3 regions of the Amycolatopsis sp. WAC 04182 genome follow, and region 3 is predicted to be linked to each of the others. Evidence: riboswitches for the same ligand, from Rfam matches in the RefSeq annotation. Region 3 holds a riboswitch; each other region holds the start of a gene.
What was found. Region 3 has a riboswitch for S-adenosylmethionine ahead of DMH01_RS39830 (aminotransferase class V-fold PLP-dependent enzyme). Riboswitches for the same ligand answer to the same signal wherever they lie in the genome.
Positions count from the first base shown of each region.

Region 1: linked by a shared signal. The riboswitch ahead of thrC (threonine synthase) and the one ahead of DMH01_RS39830 (aminotransferase class V-fold PLP-dependent enzyme) in region 3 are both predicted to bind S-adenosylmethionine.
Region 2: linked by a shared signal. The riboswitch ahead of DMH01_RS06405 (methionine ABC transporter ATP-binding protein) and the one ahead of DMH01_RS39830 (aminotransferase class V-fold PLP-dependent enzyme) in region 3 are both predicted to bind S-adenosylmethionine.

Region 1 covers NZ_QHJJ01000002.1:1,172,109-1,176,511, reverse strand. Annotated here, with positions in the region: gene DMH01_RS12780 (ComEC/Rec2 family competence protein) at 1-984, shown strand, start outside; gene thrC (threonine synthase) at 1,002-2,267, opposite strand; SAM riboswitch class I at 2,281-2,413, opposite strand; gene holA (DNA polymerase III subunit delta) at 2,549-3,532, shown strand; gene rpsT (30S ribosomal protein S20) at 3,583-3,843, opposite strand; gene DMH01_RS12760 (EamA family transporter) at 4,202-4,403, shown strand, end outside.
Region 2 covers NZ_QHJJ01000001.1:1,271,111-1,275,513, reverse strand. Annotated here, with positions in the region: gene DMH01_RS06415 (GNAT family N-acetyltransferase) at 1-465, opposite strand, end outside; gene rsmA (16S rRNA (adenine(1518)-N(6)/adenine(1519)-N(6))-dimethyltransferase RsmA) at 506-1,342, shown strand; SAM riboswitch class I at 1,587-1,677, shown strand; gene DMH01_RS06405 (methionine ABC transporter ATP-binding protein) at 1,890-2,900, shown strand; gene DMH01_RS06400 (4-(cytidine 5'-diphospho)-2-C-methyl-D-erythritol kinase) at 3,021-3,986, shown strand; gene DMH01_RS06395 (ABC-F family ATP-binding cassette domain-containing protein) at 4,054-4,403, shown strand, end outside.
Region 3 covers NZ_QHJJ01000010.1:46,435-50,837, forward strand. Annotated here, with positions in the region: gene DMH01_RS39825 (hypothetical protein) at 1-618, opposite strand, end outside; gene DMH01_RS39830 (aminotransferase class V-fold PLP-dependent enzyme) at 638-1,993, opposite strand; SAM riboswitch class IV at 2,026-2,140, opposite strand; gene DMH01_RS39835 (M23 family metallopeptidase) at 2,269-2,952, opposite strand; gene DMH01_RS39840 (potassium/proton antiporter) at 3,084-4,403, opposite strand, start outside.

The sequences.
Region 1 (4,403 bases), on a different contig from region 3:
GCACCGGGAGCGGTCATGGACTGGCCGGATGGCTGGTGGGGCGGGCTTCTGGCAGCCGGACTGCTTGTCGTCCTGCTCGCCGCCATCCGGCTGCGGCACGCCAGGATCCTCCTTGCGGTCGCGTTGGCCGCCGGGCTGCTCGTCTTCGTACCGGTGCGGGTGCTGGCTCCGGCGTGGCCGCCGGCGTCGTGGAGTGCCGTCGCCTGCGACGTCGGGCAGGGTGATGCCGTCGTCCTCGCCACGGGCGAGCAAGGACGGGCGGTCCTGGTCGACACCGGGCCGGAACCGGGGCCGGTCGACGAATGCCTGAGCAGGCTCGGCGTCGACCGGGTGCCGCTGATCGTGCTGAGTCATCTGCACGCCGACCACATCGGCGGCCTCGAATCCGTCTTCGAGGGCAGATCGGTCGGGGCGGTCGCCGTCGGCCCCGGCCGGGCTCCCGCCTGGGCGTGGCAGCAGGTCGCGGACGAGACCGCGCGCCGCGGGATTCCCTTGCTGGAGCTGGAGATCGGGCAACGGCTGGACTGGCCGGGGTTGTCACTGGACGTACTGGGTCCGCGGTACGTCACCAGCCGATCGGCCCGCGAACAGGACGGCACGGTGATCAACAACGGTTCCGTCGTCCTGCGTGCCGGGACTCCTGCGGGCCGAGTGCTGCTGACGGGCGACATCGAGCTCGCCGCGCAGGCCGACCTGATGGCCGAGGGCGCCGAACTGCGTGCCGAGGTCCTGAAGGTCCCGCACCACGGAAGCCGTTACACGGCACCGGATTTCCTCAACGCCGTCGCGCCGCGGGCGGCGTTGGTGAGCGTCGGCGCCGGGAACACCTATGGGCATCCAAATAAGTCCACTTTGGACAATCTGGTGGCCGTTGGCGCGTCGGTCGCCAGGACCGACACGGACGGCGACACCGCGGTCCTCGCCGACGCGCGAGGTCTCGCCCTGGTACGCCGGGGTGAGCCCCGCGGCCCGCCTCGTTCTTGAGACGGGCCGCCGGGAACTCAGATGCCCAGAGCCTCGCGGACCGCGTCGGCCGAGGCGCTGACGGTGGCCTTGGGGCCGATCTTGTCCTCGACGGCGTCGAGGGTCTTGAGGCCGTCACCGGTGATCAGCAGGACGATCTCCTCGTCCGGGTCGAGCTTGCCGGTCTTGATGAGCTTCTTGGCCGTCGCGACCGTGACGCCGCCGGCGGTCTCGGTGAAGATGCCCTCGGTGCGGGCGAGCAGCCGGATGCCTTCGACGACCTCTTCGTCGCTGACGTCTTCGATCGCGCCACCAGTGCGGTTGACCACGTCGAGGACGTAGGGGCCGTCGGCCGGGTTCCCGATCGCCAGCGACCGGGCGATCGTGTCCGGCTTGACCGGCTGGACGACGTCGTGCCCCGCACGGAAGGCCGCCGAGACGGGGGAGCAGCCGGTGGCCTGCGCGCCGAACACCTTGTACGGCGTCTCGTCGACGAGGCCGAGCTGCCCGAACTCGCGGAAACCCTTGTCCACCTTGGTGAGCTGCGAACCGGAGGCGATCGGCACCACGATCTGGGAGGGAAGCCGCCAGCCGAGCTGTTCGGCGACCTCGAAGGCCAGCGTCTTGGAGCCTTCCGAGTAGTAGGGCCGGACGTTCACGTTGACGAACGCCCAGCTCTCCTGCTCGGCGGCGAGCTGGGTGGCGAGCCGGTTCACGTCGTCGTAGTTGCCGTCGACCGCGATCAGGTCACCGTCGTACACGGCGGTGGTGAGGATCTTGGCGCGTTCCAGGGTCTTCGGGATCAGCACGACCGACCGCCAGCCTGCCCGGGCCGCCGCGGCGGCGACGGCGTTGGCCAGGTTGCCGGTCGAGGGACAGGCGAGCACGTCGAACCCGAACTCGCGGGCGGCGGCCAAAGCGACGGCGACCACGCGGTCCTTGAACGAGTGCGTGGGGTTGCCGGTGTCGTCCTTGACCCAGACCTTCTTGACGCCCAAGGCCTTCGCGAGCCTGTCGGCCTGGATGAGGCGGGTGGCGCCGGGTTCGGTGTTGGGGATCTCTTCGACGTTCGAGGGAACGGGAAGGAGTTTCTTGTAGCGCCAGATGTTCTTCGGTCCGGCTTCGATGTCCTCGCGGCGCACGCGGCCGAAGTCGTAGGCGACTTCGAGCGGCGAGAAGTCCTCGGCGGAAACGAATTCGGGGGCGAGCGGCTGCCGGTGTCCCTCTTCCTTCGACACCAGTTCGACGGCCGGTCCGAGATCCGGGGTCTTGGTGGTGGAGGTCGTGCCGAGGGTTGCGGTCATCGCGAGGTTCCTTTCCTCATCTGCCCCGCCATGGCGGGCCGGAATTGGCACCGTGTTCGTCAGCTATCCCGCGATCGCGGAATGACAGGCTGACGCCGGTTGCCGGGGCTTCATCGGGCCGTTCCCTCTGCCCCTCTGGATGAGCGGTATTCGATTGTCGGCACGCGTGTGATCGCGTCGCCTCGCCAACACCGTACGACATGAGGCTCACGTGGGGCCACAGTGCCCGCTACACATCACCGGACAAAGCACACGAGAGGAGGAGTGGGAGGATCGTCACCGTGACGACGCAAGCTTCCGCCCCATCGCCGCTGGTCCTGGTTCTCGGTGAGGAAGAGCTGCTGATCGAACGAGCGGTCCGCAGCGCCTCGGACGCGGCCAAGGCGGCCGACCCGACGGCGGATCTCACCCGGATCCGGGTGTCGGACCTCACAGTCCCGGCACTCGCGGAGATGGTCAGCCCCTCGCTGTTCGCCGAGGGCAGGGTCATCGTCCTCGAATCCGCGCACGACATCTCGCAGGAGCTCGCGGACGGGGTGATGGCCTACGTCAAGGCGCCCGCCGACGGCATCGTGCTCGTCGTCGTGCACAGCGGAGGTGGCCGGAGCAAGGCCGCGAAGGGGCTCCCCGCCGCCTTGAAGAAGGCCGGTGCGGAGGTCGTCGAATGCCCGAAACTGACCAAAGCCGCTGAGCGGGAATCCTTTGTCCGCAACGAGGTCCGCCGCGTCGGCGGGAAGATCGACGGCGCGGCCGTGCTCGCGCTGATCGACGCGGTCGGCTCGGATCTGCGTGAACTGTCGTCGGCCGCGACCCAGCTGGTCGCGGACGCCGGCGGAACGGTCGACGAGCAGGCGGTCCGGCGCTACCACCGGGGCCGCGCCGACGTGAACGGGTTCGCCGTCGCGGAGAAGGCCGTCGCCGGTGACAAGGCCGCCGCGCTGGAGTCGTTGCGCTGGGCGATGCAGCTGGGCGTGCCGCACGTGCTGGTCGCGGACGCCCTAGCCGACGCCGTCCGGACGATCGCGCGGGTCTCCGGGGCCGGTCGCGGGAACCCGAACCAGATGGCGGGTGAGCTGGGGATGCCGCCGTGGAAGGTGCGCAAGGCACAAGGGCAGGCCCGCGGCTGGGGCCAGGACGGGCTCGCCACCGCGATGCGGGTGGTCGCCCGGCTCAACGCCGAGGTCAAGGGGGTCGCGGCCAACCCGGAGTACGCGCTGGAGCGTGCCGTCCTGGAGGTCGTCGACGCCCACGGCACAAGCCGCTGAAACGGCGAAGGGCCCCGGCGACTCGCGTCGCCGGGGCCCTTCGAAGCCGATCAGAGAGAGTTCGCGCGCTTCGCCAGCGCGGACTTCTTGTTGGCGGCCTGGTTGGCGTGGAGAACGCCCTTGGTCACGGCCTTGTCCAGCTTCTTGGCCGCGTCCTTCTGCAGCTCCAGGGCCTTGGCCTTGTCGCCGGCGTCGGCGGCCTCGCGGAACTTGCGGATCGCGGTCTTCACCGAGGACCGGATCGCCTGGTTGCGCTGACGCGCCTTCTCGTTGGTGGTGATGCGCTTGATCTGCGACTTGATGTTGGCCACGGGGGCGCTCCTCTTGAATCTCTCGGTGGTTTCACCGCCGCGCTGTGACCGGCCCTGCTGCTCGTGAGAGCGCGCGGGTTTCCTCCATGACGGAATGCCACACGACGGTGAAGGGCAAGCTTAACAGCCGTCCGGGGCCGGCTCGCGGCCACCTCGGGACGGGTGCTTGAGGTACGGTGCGAAGCGTAGTGCCTAGGGTTCCGCCGCCTGCCCGCTCAGCGAAACACACAATCAGGGCAGACGGGACAGGTCCGAGCGGCACCATCGGCGGGGCCGGAAGCGCCGCCGTTCATCTGACGGGACAAAAGCCTGGAGGACCGGTGTTTTCCGCGTGCGCGGAAAACGTGAAAGGTCCGCCGTGAACGCCACCGCCCTGTCCTTCGTCGTCATCGCCGCCGTCATCCACGCGGGCTGGAATCTCGCGGCCAAGCGGATCCGTCGAGGCGGAGCCCGGTTCGTCTGGGCTTACTACAGCCTCTCCGCGATCCTGCTCGTCCCTGTCATGGCCGTCTCGCTGGTCGTGGAGCAGCAACGTCCACAGTGGACCTGGTTGTTCGCCG
Region 2 (4,403 bases), on a different contig from region 3:
GACGAACCCGAGCCGTCGCCCGACGGCGATCATTCCCGGGTTACCCGAAAACGTGGCGAAGTCCAGCCGGAGCGCGTCGGTGCGGGAGAACAAGTATGTCGTCCACATGCGCAAAGCTTCGGTGCCGAACCCGCCGCCCCAATACCGCTCGTCGTAGATGACCAGCCCCATCCGTCGCCAGTCGGTCTGCCTGCTTTCCCAATACCAGCTGACCCGGCCGATCAGCCTTCCGTCGCTCAGGTCGCACACGGCGAGGCTGGCGCGGGGATCGGGCGGCTCGGTTCTGATCGAGGTGAGTTCGCGCGCCGTGGATTCGGCGGCGGCCGTGGTCGGAGTGCCGAAGTAAGGGCCGTTCGTTTCGTGCCAAGGCCGCGCGGGATCGAGTAGGTCGCGGAGCGGCCCGAGGTCGGACGGGCGCCAGTCGCGCAACCGGACTTTCTCACCATCGAGTACGACGTCGTCCACCGGCCAATCGTGGCTTACCGGACCTGGTTACGATCGTCGGGTGACTGAACTGCTCGGTCCTGCGGAAATCAGGGCGCTGGCGGCCGAGCTGGACGTACGTCCGACCAAGAAGCTCGGCCAGAACTTCGTGCACGATCCCAACACGGTGCGCCGCATCGTCGACCTCTCGGGGATCGGCGAAGGGGACGTCGTCCTGGAGGTCGGGCCGGGTCTCGGCTCGCTGACACTCGGGCTGCTCGCGACCGGCGCCGAGGTCGTCGCGGTCGAAATCGACCCCGTCCTGGCGGGGCGCCTGCCGAGCACCGTGGCCGAACGAGGCGGAGCCGAAAGGCTGACGGTCGTCGGCGCGGACGCGTTGCGGATCACCGCGGACGACCTGCCCGCACGGCCGACGGCGCTCGTCGCGAACCTGCCGTACAACGTCGCCGTGCCCGTCGTGCTCCACCTGCTCGCCGAACTGCCGTCGCTGACCAGTGGCCTCGTAATGGTCCAGACCGAGGTCGCGGACAGGATGGCGGCGGGTCCGGGAAGCCGGACTTACGGCGTGCCCAGCGTCAAGCTCGCCTGGTATGGGAAGACACGCAAGGTCGCGGCGGTGCCCAGGGCGGTGTTCTGGCCGGTTCCGAACGTCGACTCCGCCTTGGTCGCGTTCGAACGGGGCGATGTGGTGTCGTCCGTGGATCGGGGGCGGCTGTTCGCGGTGGTCGACGCCGCCTTCTCGCAAAGGCGGAAGACCCTGCGCGCCGCGTTGGCGTCGTGGGCCGGTTCCGCCGAACGCGCAGGGGAACTGCTCGAAAAGGCCGGTATCGACCCCAAGACCCGCGGGGAGCAACTGGACGTTCATCAGTTCGCCCGGATCGCCGCGGCCGCCGGCTGACCATCTGCCGCACGTGTGACCGGAGCCGCGCGGGCGGCGGCCGGTCATGGATGCATGCGTGTGCACATCCTCTTATCGATTCGTGCGGGCAGGCCTTGTCTTAGCAGGCAGCGCGCTTGCCGCGAGCGGGGATCTCGTCAGTATCTCAGAATATGGGCAGCCGATCCTGTATGATGGACGCGACCAGACGTGTGATCTGCGCCTACGCGCTTGCTTTCATCCAGTGGGATCGGTTTTACTCAGTAAGCCATCCCGAGCGACTGAGAGACCTGGCTCGCCGAAGTCGCAGCAACCACCCTCCACAGGGCAGGTGCTACAGCCAGGACCGATGGAGGCTGTGCCTAATGAACAGGGTCACCCACCCGCTCCTGCTGACCAGGCGACGTGTCGTCGATGAAGGTCGCCGCACGGTAAGTGCGTGTCGACGCTCCACCGTTACTGCCTGAGTTCATTCCCTTATCTCTGAATCCGTCCGTTTCCCGGACGGTTACTCGGTGACGGTTGGCGCGCTCGAAAGAAGCAGCGCCCCATGTGCATGGAGCCTTTCGTGATCACTGTCGAAAACCTGTCCAAATCCTTTCCCCTCAACGGAAATCCCGTCGTCGCTCTGCGCGATGTGAGCGTGGACATCCAAGCAGGCTCGCTGTTCGGAGTCGTCGGTCCGGCGGGCTCCGGCAAGTCGACCCTCGCTCGGTGCATCGGTCTTCAGGAGCGGCCCGACCGCGGTGTCGTCCGCCTCGACGGACTCAACACCGGGACTCTCGACGGACGCCGTCTCCGCGAAATCCGGCGCCAGGTCGGTGTCGTGAGCACCAAGCCGGAGTTGCTGGCCGAGCGCACCATCGCCGGTAACATCGCTTCGCCGCTCGAGCAGCTCGGCCTCGACGGGCCGCAGCGCCGCAACCGGGTCGGCAACCTGCTCGACCTGGTCGGGCTCACCCCCCGTGCGGGGCAGCGGCCGGGCGACCTGTCCGAGGGGCAGCTGCGCCGGGTGGCCATCGCCAAGGCGCTGGCCGCCGGGCCGTCCGTGCTCCTGGCCGACGACCCGACCGCGGGCGTGCAGCCCGAGGAGTCCGGCGCGGTTCTGACCGTGCTCGACCGGGCGCGCGCCGAGCTCGGCGTCACCGTGCTGCTCACCACGCCCGACGCCGGCGTGGTCCGCCGTGTCTGCGACGACGTCGCGGTTCTGGAGGCCGGCGCGATCATCGAACGCGGAACCGTGCTCGACCTGGTCTCCGACCCGAACAGCAGGACCGCGCAGGCGCTGCTTCCCGCCATCGAAACCGGGCGGGCACAGGCTTCGAAGTACGACCGCGCGGTGGACGTCGTGCTCGTCGGCTTCGCCTCGGTCGGCGCGCTCCTGCCGGAGGCCGCCGGTCGCTTCGACGTCGAACTCGCCACCATCGGAGGCGGCCTGACCCGGATCGGCGACACGCCGGTCGGCCGATTCCGCCTCGGGGTGCGCGGTGAGCGCGCGGACGCCGCGCTGGCCTGGATCGCCGAACGCGGCGGCCACGTGACCCACCCGGTCCGCGGCCCGCAGGGTGTCGCCGCCTGATTTCTCCGCGAACGGGCCGCTCAGGACGAATCGCGTCCGGGGCGGCCCGTTCGCGTCTGACCCGTCCGTTCTCTTTCTCCTGGTGACAGCGCAAGTGGAGCGGCCACGTAGGCTTGACGCGTGCTCGCCGTCGTACCGCCCCCAGTAACCGTCAGGGTTCCCGCCAAGGTCAACCTGCACCTGTCGGTCGGAGATGTACGCCCGGACGGCTACCACGAGCTGGTGACCGTGTTCCAGGCGCTTTCCCTGACCGACGAGGTGACCGTCGCGGTCACCGAGGACCCCGGCGTCGAGGTCTACGGTGAAGGTGAAGGTTCCGTACCGACAGGAGCCAACAACCTCGCCTGGAAGGCGGCGCAGGCGTTGGCGGCCCATGTCGGCAAGGCGGACGGCGAGTCCAAGGTCAGAGTCGTGCTGCGCAAAGGCATCCCGGTCGCGGGCGGGATGGCCGGTGGCAGTGCCGACGCGGCCGCGACCCTGGTGGGGCTCGCTTCGCTTTGGAAGCTCGACATCTCCCGCGACGAACTGGCGGGTATCGCCGCGAAGCTCGGTAGCGATGTTCCTTTCGCGCTTTATGGCGGGACTGCGCTGGGCACCGGCCGGGGCGAGCAGTTGGTGCCCGTCTTATCGAGGCACACCTTCCACTGGGTCCTGGCCTTCGACCAGCGTGGGCTTTCGACGCCGAGGGTGTTCGGCGAGCTGGACAAGTTGCGTGAAGAGGGCAGCCCGCCGCGGATCGGCTCGCACGCTCCGGTGGTGGAGGCGCTGGCCTCCGGCGACCCGCGGCAACTGGCGCTGCTTCTCGGCAATGACCTGCAGGCTGCCGCTGTTTCGTTGCGTCCGGGGCTGCGCCGCACGTTGCGGGCGGGAGTCAATGCGGGTGCGCTTGCCGGCACAGTGTCCGGATCCGGGCCGACCTGCGCCTTCCTGTGCGCGGATGCCCAGTCGGCCGTCGAGGTCGCCGCGGAGTTGTCCGGCGCGGGTGTCTGTCGCACAGTGCGCGTCGCGCATGGGCCCGTTCCCGGAGCCCGGCTGGTCGGCGGGGACGACGCGCCGCGGCCGTCGCCGCCTCGGGTGCACGCATGAGGGTGTCCGAAATGGACATCGACTAATTCGTTTGTGGTGCGAGCTTTTGGAAAGGATCGGCTGAGGCATGGCCAACTTGGTCAACCTGGAGTCGGTGAGCAAGTCCTTCGGGGTGCGCCCGCTGCTCGACGGTGTTTCGCTCGGTGTGGCGGAGGGGCAGCGTATCGGTGTCGTCGGTCTCAACGGGGGTGGGAAGACGACGTTGCTGGAGGTTCTCGCGGGGATCAGTGAGCCCGATACGGGACGCGTCAGTCAAGTCCGGGGCTTGCGGATGGCCGTGGTCACCCAACGGACCGAACTTCCCGTAGGCAGCACTGTCGGAGATGTCGTGCTGGAGCGCTACGGCGCGGAGCACGAGTGGGCCGCTGACGCGCGTGTCAGGTCCATTATGGATGGTCTGGGCATCACCGCTCTCGG
Region 3 (4,403 bases):
CCTGCTCAGCAGGGCCGCGAACGCCCCGGCGAGCACGGCCAGTGACGAAAGCACCAGCGCGACCTGTCCTCGCGCGAGCACGACCGCGCAGAGCACGAACACCGCGGCCACGACCAGGACCAGCACGCTTCGCTCCAGCCAGGCGAGCCCGACCAGGCCCAGCGTCAGCAGGATCGCGCTCCGGGTGTCGCCGTCGAGGTCGAGTTCCCAGTAGCCGACCAGATCCGCCAGCGCGATGGCGACCAGCCCGCCGAGCGCGATCCCGGCGACCTTCCACCAGCGCATGGCCTTCGTGCGGATGGCGTAGAACAGCACCGTGCCGAGGTAGACCGCGAGGACGGCGAACAGCCAGCCGTCGTTCCGGCCGGCGGCGATGTCGAACGACATGTCCAGCGCGGCCGCGTTTTCGCGGCTCATCTCGATCCCGTGCAAGGATCCGAAGACCCCACCGTCACCGACCCCGTAAAGATTCTGAGTCAGGAACTGCTGTTCACGGGCGGGCGCGTAGGCGAACCAGCCCCCTGGCCGAATCCCGCCGACGGACAGGGCCACCACCACCAGCTGGGCGAATCCCAGCAATGCCAGCGGAAACCAGTAACGCGGTCGTTCGTTCCCCATGCGGGGTGAGGGTAGTGGGTCAGGCACAGAACGGGGGAAGCTCCCGCGGATCATTCTCCGGCACCCAGCGGCCTTCCGGCTTCTCGTACTGCCAGCGCGCGCCGCGGGCGACGATCTGGCGCAGCGCCAGGACGATCCGGTCCACGTGTTCGGTGGTGCTGCCGAGGCCGAGGCTGACCCGCACGGCCTGTTGCCCCGCCGAACCGGCCACGGCGATCAGCCGCTTCGTCGCCACGTGCGCGCAGAACGCGCCGTCCCGCACGCCGATGCCGTACTCCGCGGACAGCACGGCGGCGAGCCAGCCAGGGTCGAAGCCGTCGACGACGAAGCTGAGCGTGCCGACCCGGTCGACCGGCGCGTCGAACAGCCGCAGTTCGGCGAATCCGGGGATGGCGGCGAGGCCACGGCGCAGGCGCGCCAGCAGTCCCTCCTCGTGGGCGACGATCCCGTCCCAGTTCGCGGCCAGGGTCTCGCAAGCGACACCGAGCGCGTAGACGCCGACGGTGTTGGGGGAACCGGCTTCGTGCCGCTCGGGACCGGAATTCCAGACCACGCCGAGGTTTTCGGAGTCACGGTTGACGAGTTTCGTCGCGCCGCCACCGGCGAGGTACGGCTGAGCCGCGCGCAGCCAGTCGGCGCGGCCGATCAGCGCGCCGGCCCCGAAAGGCGCGTACAGCTTGTGCCCCGAGAGCGCGACGTAATCGACGTCGAGATCCCGGATCGAGATCCTCCGGTGCGGCGCGAGCTGCGCCGCGTCGAGCGCGATCCGGGCGCCGTGCCGCCGCGCGACGGCCGCGATCTCCTTGACCGGCAACAGTTCCCCGGTCACGTTGGACGCGCCGGTGAGCACGACCAGCCGCGGGCCCTGCGGGCAGTCCGCGAGCGCTTCGTCCACAGCGGACACCGCGGCGAGGCGGGTCCGAGGGGTTTCGATCCGGCGGACGTTCGGTCCCTTCCACGGCAGCAGCGCGGCGTGGTGCTCGGTGTCGAACACGACGACGGAGGTGTGCTTCGGCAGGCTGCGCGCGAGAAGGTTGAAGGAATCGGTGGTGTTGCGGGTGAACACGACGGTGTCGGTCGTCCGCGCGTCCACGAAACGGCGCAGGATTCCGCGCGTGCGCTCGTAAAGCTTGGTCGAGACCTGCGAAGCGAAGCCGGCGCCGCGGTGCACGCTGGCGTACCAGGGCAGGAATTCGTCGACCGCGGCACGCACCTTGTCCAGACAAGGAGCGCTCGCCGCGTGATCGAGGTTGGCGTAGCCGATGTCGCCGCCGGTGACCAGCGGAACCCGCAGATCGGCACCGGCGACCGTCGGGATTTCGTGCGTGGCAACGGTTTCAGCGGAAACATCGGTGCGTTCGAGAGCGAGGGTCATCGTCATCCTCCGGGCCAGGGGACCCGCCGAGGATCCCGCGCTTGCCCGCCGCACCACGCGACGAGCCAGGTCCTCACCCGGGGCACCCCACCGCGGAAGGAGGGTTGCCGGTCAGCTAGCCGGGGCTTGACGCTGACACTCGTGACCTACGAACGAAGTTAGCGGATGGGCGGGCGATCGAGCCAGCCCTTGTCCGCATCTTGAGACGCCGCTCACGTGCTCCGCAAGCGGGGAGAACCGCTGCCCGGCGCCGCGCCGCGCCGGGCAACGGCAGGTCAGACCCGGAATCGGCCGGGCAGTCCGATGGTCGCGCGGGACGAGACCTCGGTCGCGGTGCCGGAGTACTGATCGGTGCCCGCGGTGAACTGCCAGCCGCCGAAGGTCTTGCCGTCGACGGCTTCGCCGTAGGCCTCGGCGACCTTGGTCGAGACCTCGTCGTAGGACATGCCGTTCCAGTTGCCCGCGCCGACCCCGAAGTCGCGCGAGTCGCCGCCCTGCGCGGCGGCCGTGGGCAGGGTCCACAGGGTGAAGTGCACGTGGGCGCCGGTGCTGCTGCCGCCGCAGGGCAGCGCGTTGCCGGTCCGGCCGAGGGCGTCGCCGGGGGCGACCTTCTGGCCGTCGGTGACCGAAATGCCCTCCAGGTGGTAGTACCCGGTCCGCCGGCCGCCGTCGTGGTCGACGGTCACCCAGTCGCCGCCGGAGCAGTGCTGGATCCGCACCGTGCCCGCCAGCGGGGCGCGAACGGTCTTGTCCCCGGGACTGAAGTCGATGGCGTTCTTCACGCCGGAGGTGCCGTTGTCCGAGTGGATCCCCGCCGAGTAGACCGACTGGCCCGAGTCGAAGGGCAGCCCGAACGCGGGAAAGGCCCCGGTCGCCGTCGCCGTCGGGGCGGCGAGAACCACCCCTACGAGTGCGGCGGTGACCCCCAGACCGGCGAACCGCGCAGGAAGTTTCGTCACCTTGCGTACTCCTTACCCCGTGACACTCACCCATTCGATGGAGTCGATTGCGGGGAAAGTAATCCAAAAGGAGTACAAAAGGGAAGAATTTTCTGAGATCAACCGACGAACAGCTGGTGCCGGTTCGTGACCTACTGGCCGGATTCGCCCTTCCACCTGGCGAGGCGGCCGGCCCGGTCGACGGCCCGCAGGCGTCGTTCGGCCGCGTCACGGACTTCGGCGGTGGTCACGACGAGTAACTGGTCGCGCTCCTGGAGCCTGGTGTTCTTGTTCGGCGTGAAGCCGGCGCCGTCGCGGACGAGGAGGCTGATCGTCGCCCCCACCGGCAGCCGCAGTTCGGCCAGGTAGACGCCGTGCATCTTCGATCCGGCGTTGATCCGGACCTGCAGGAGTTCCGCGCCCATCTCGTCGAGCGGCGCGGAGTCGACGTCGATCTCGTGCGCCTCGGCGTGCTGGGCGAGCCCGAGCACTCTCGCGAGCGGGGTCAGCGTCGCCCCTTGAAGCAGCGTCAGCACGATGACCAGCACGAACACCGCGTCGACCAGCTCCTGCGCGCCTGGCACCCCGGACGACAGCGGGATCAGCGCGAGCACGATCGGGACCGCCCCGCGCAGCCCGGCCCAGGACAGGAACACCTGTTCTCGCCAGGGGATCTTGAACGGCAGCGCCGACAGCAGCACCGACAGCGGGCGGGCGAGCAGCAGCACGACCGCGCCCGCGACCAGGCCCTGGATCAGGCTTTCGAAGATCCTGCTCGGCGAAGCGAACAGCCCGAGCAGCACGAACAGGCCGATCTGCGCGAGCCAGCCGAGCCCTTCGGCGAAGGACAGCGTGTCCGACCGGTGCGGGAGCTTCGAGTTCCCCAGCACCAGGGCCGCGACGTAGGTGGCGAGCAGGCCCGACGCATGGGCGAGCTGCCCGCTCGAATACGCCACGACGCACACCGCGACCGTGGCCAGTGGGTACAGACCGGTGGCGGGAAGCGCCGCCCGGCGCAGCGCGAACGCCCCGCCCCAGCCGAAGGCCAGGCCGATCACCAGCCCGGCGGCGAGTTCGTAGACCACCAGCAGCGGCAGCGACCAGTCGATCGTCGTCCCCTCGGCGAGGACGACGACGGCGATGTAGGCCGGGGCGTCGTTGATCCCCGACTCGATCTCCAGCGCGCCGACGAGCCGCTTGCCGATCCCCGCGGATCTCAGCACCGAGAAGACCGCGGCGGCGTCGGTCGAAGCCAGTACCGCGCCCCACAGCAACGCCATCCGCCAGTCCAGGCCCAGCAACCAGTGCAGGGCGGCGCCGGTGACCGCGATACTCACCACCACGGCCACTGTGGACAGTGCGATTCCGATGCCCAGTGAGGGTTTCACGGCCGACCACCGGGTGGTGAGGCCACCTTCGGACAGGATCATCACCAGCGCGGCGAGGCCGAGCGACTGGGTGAGCTCGGGGTT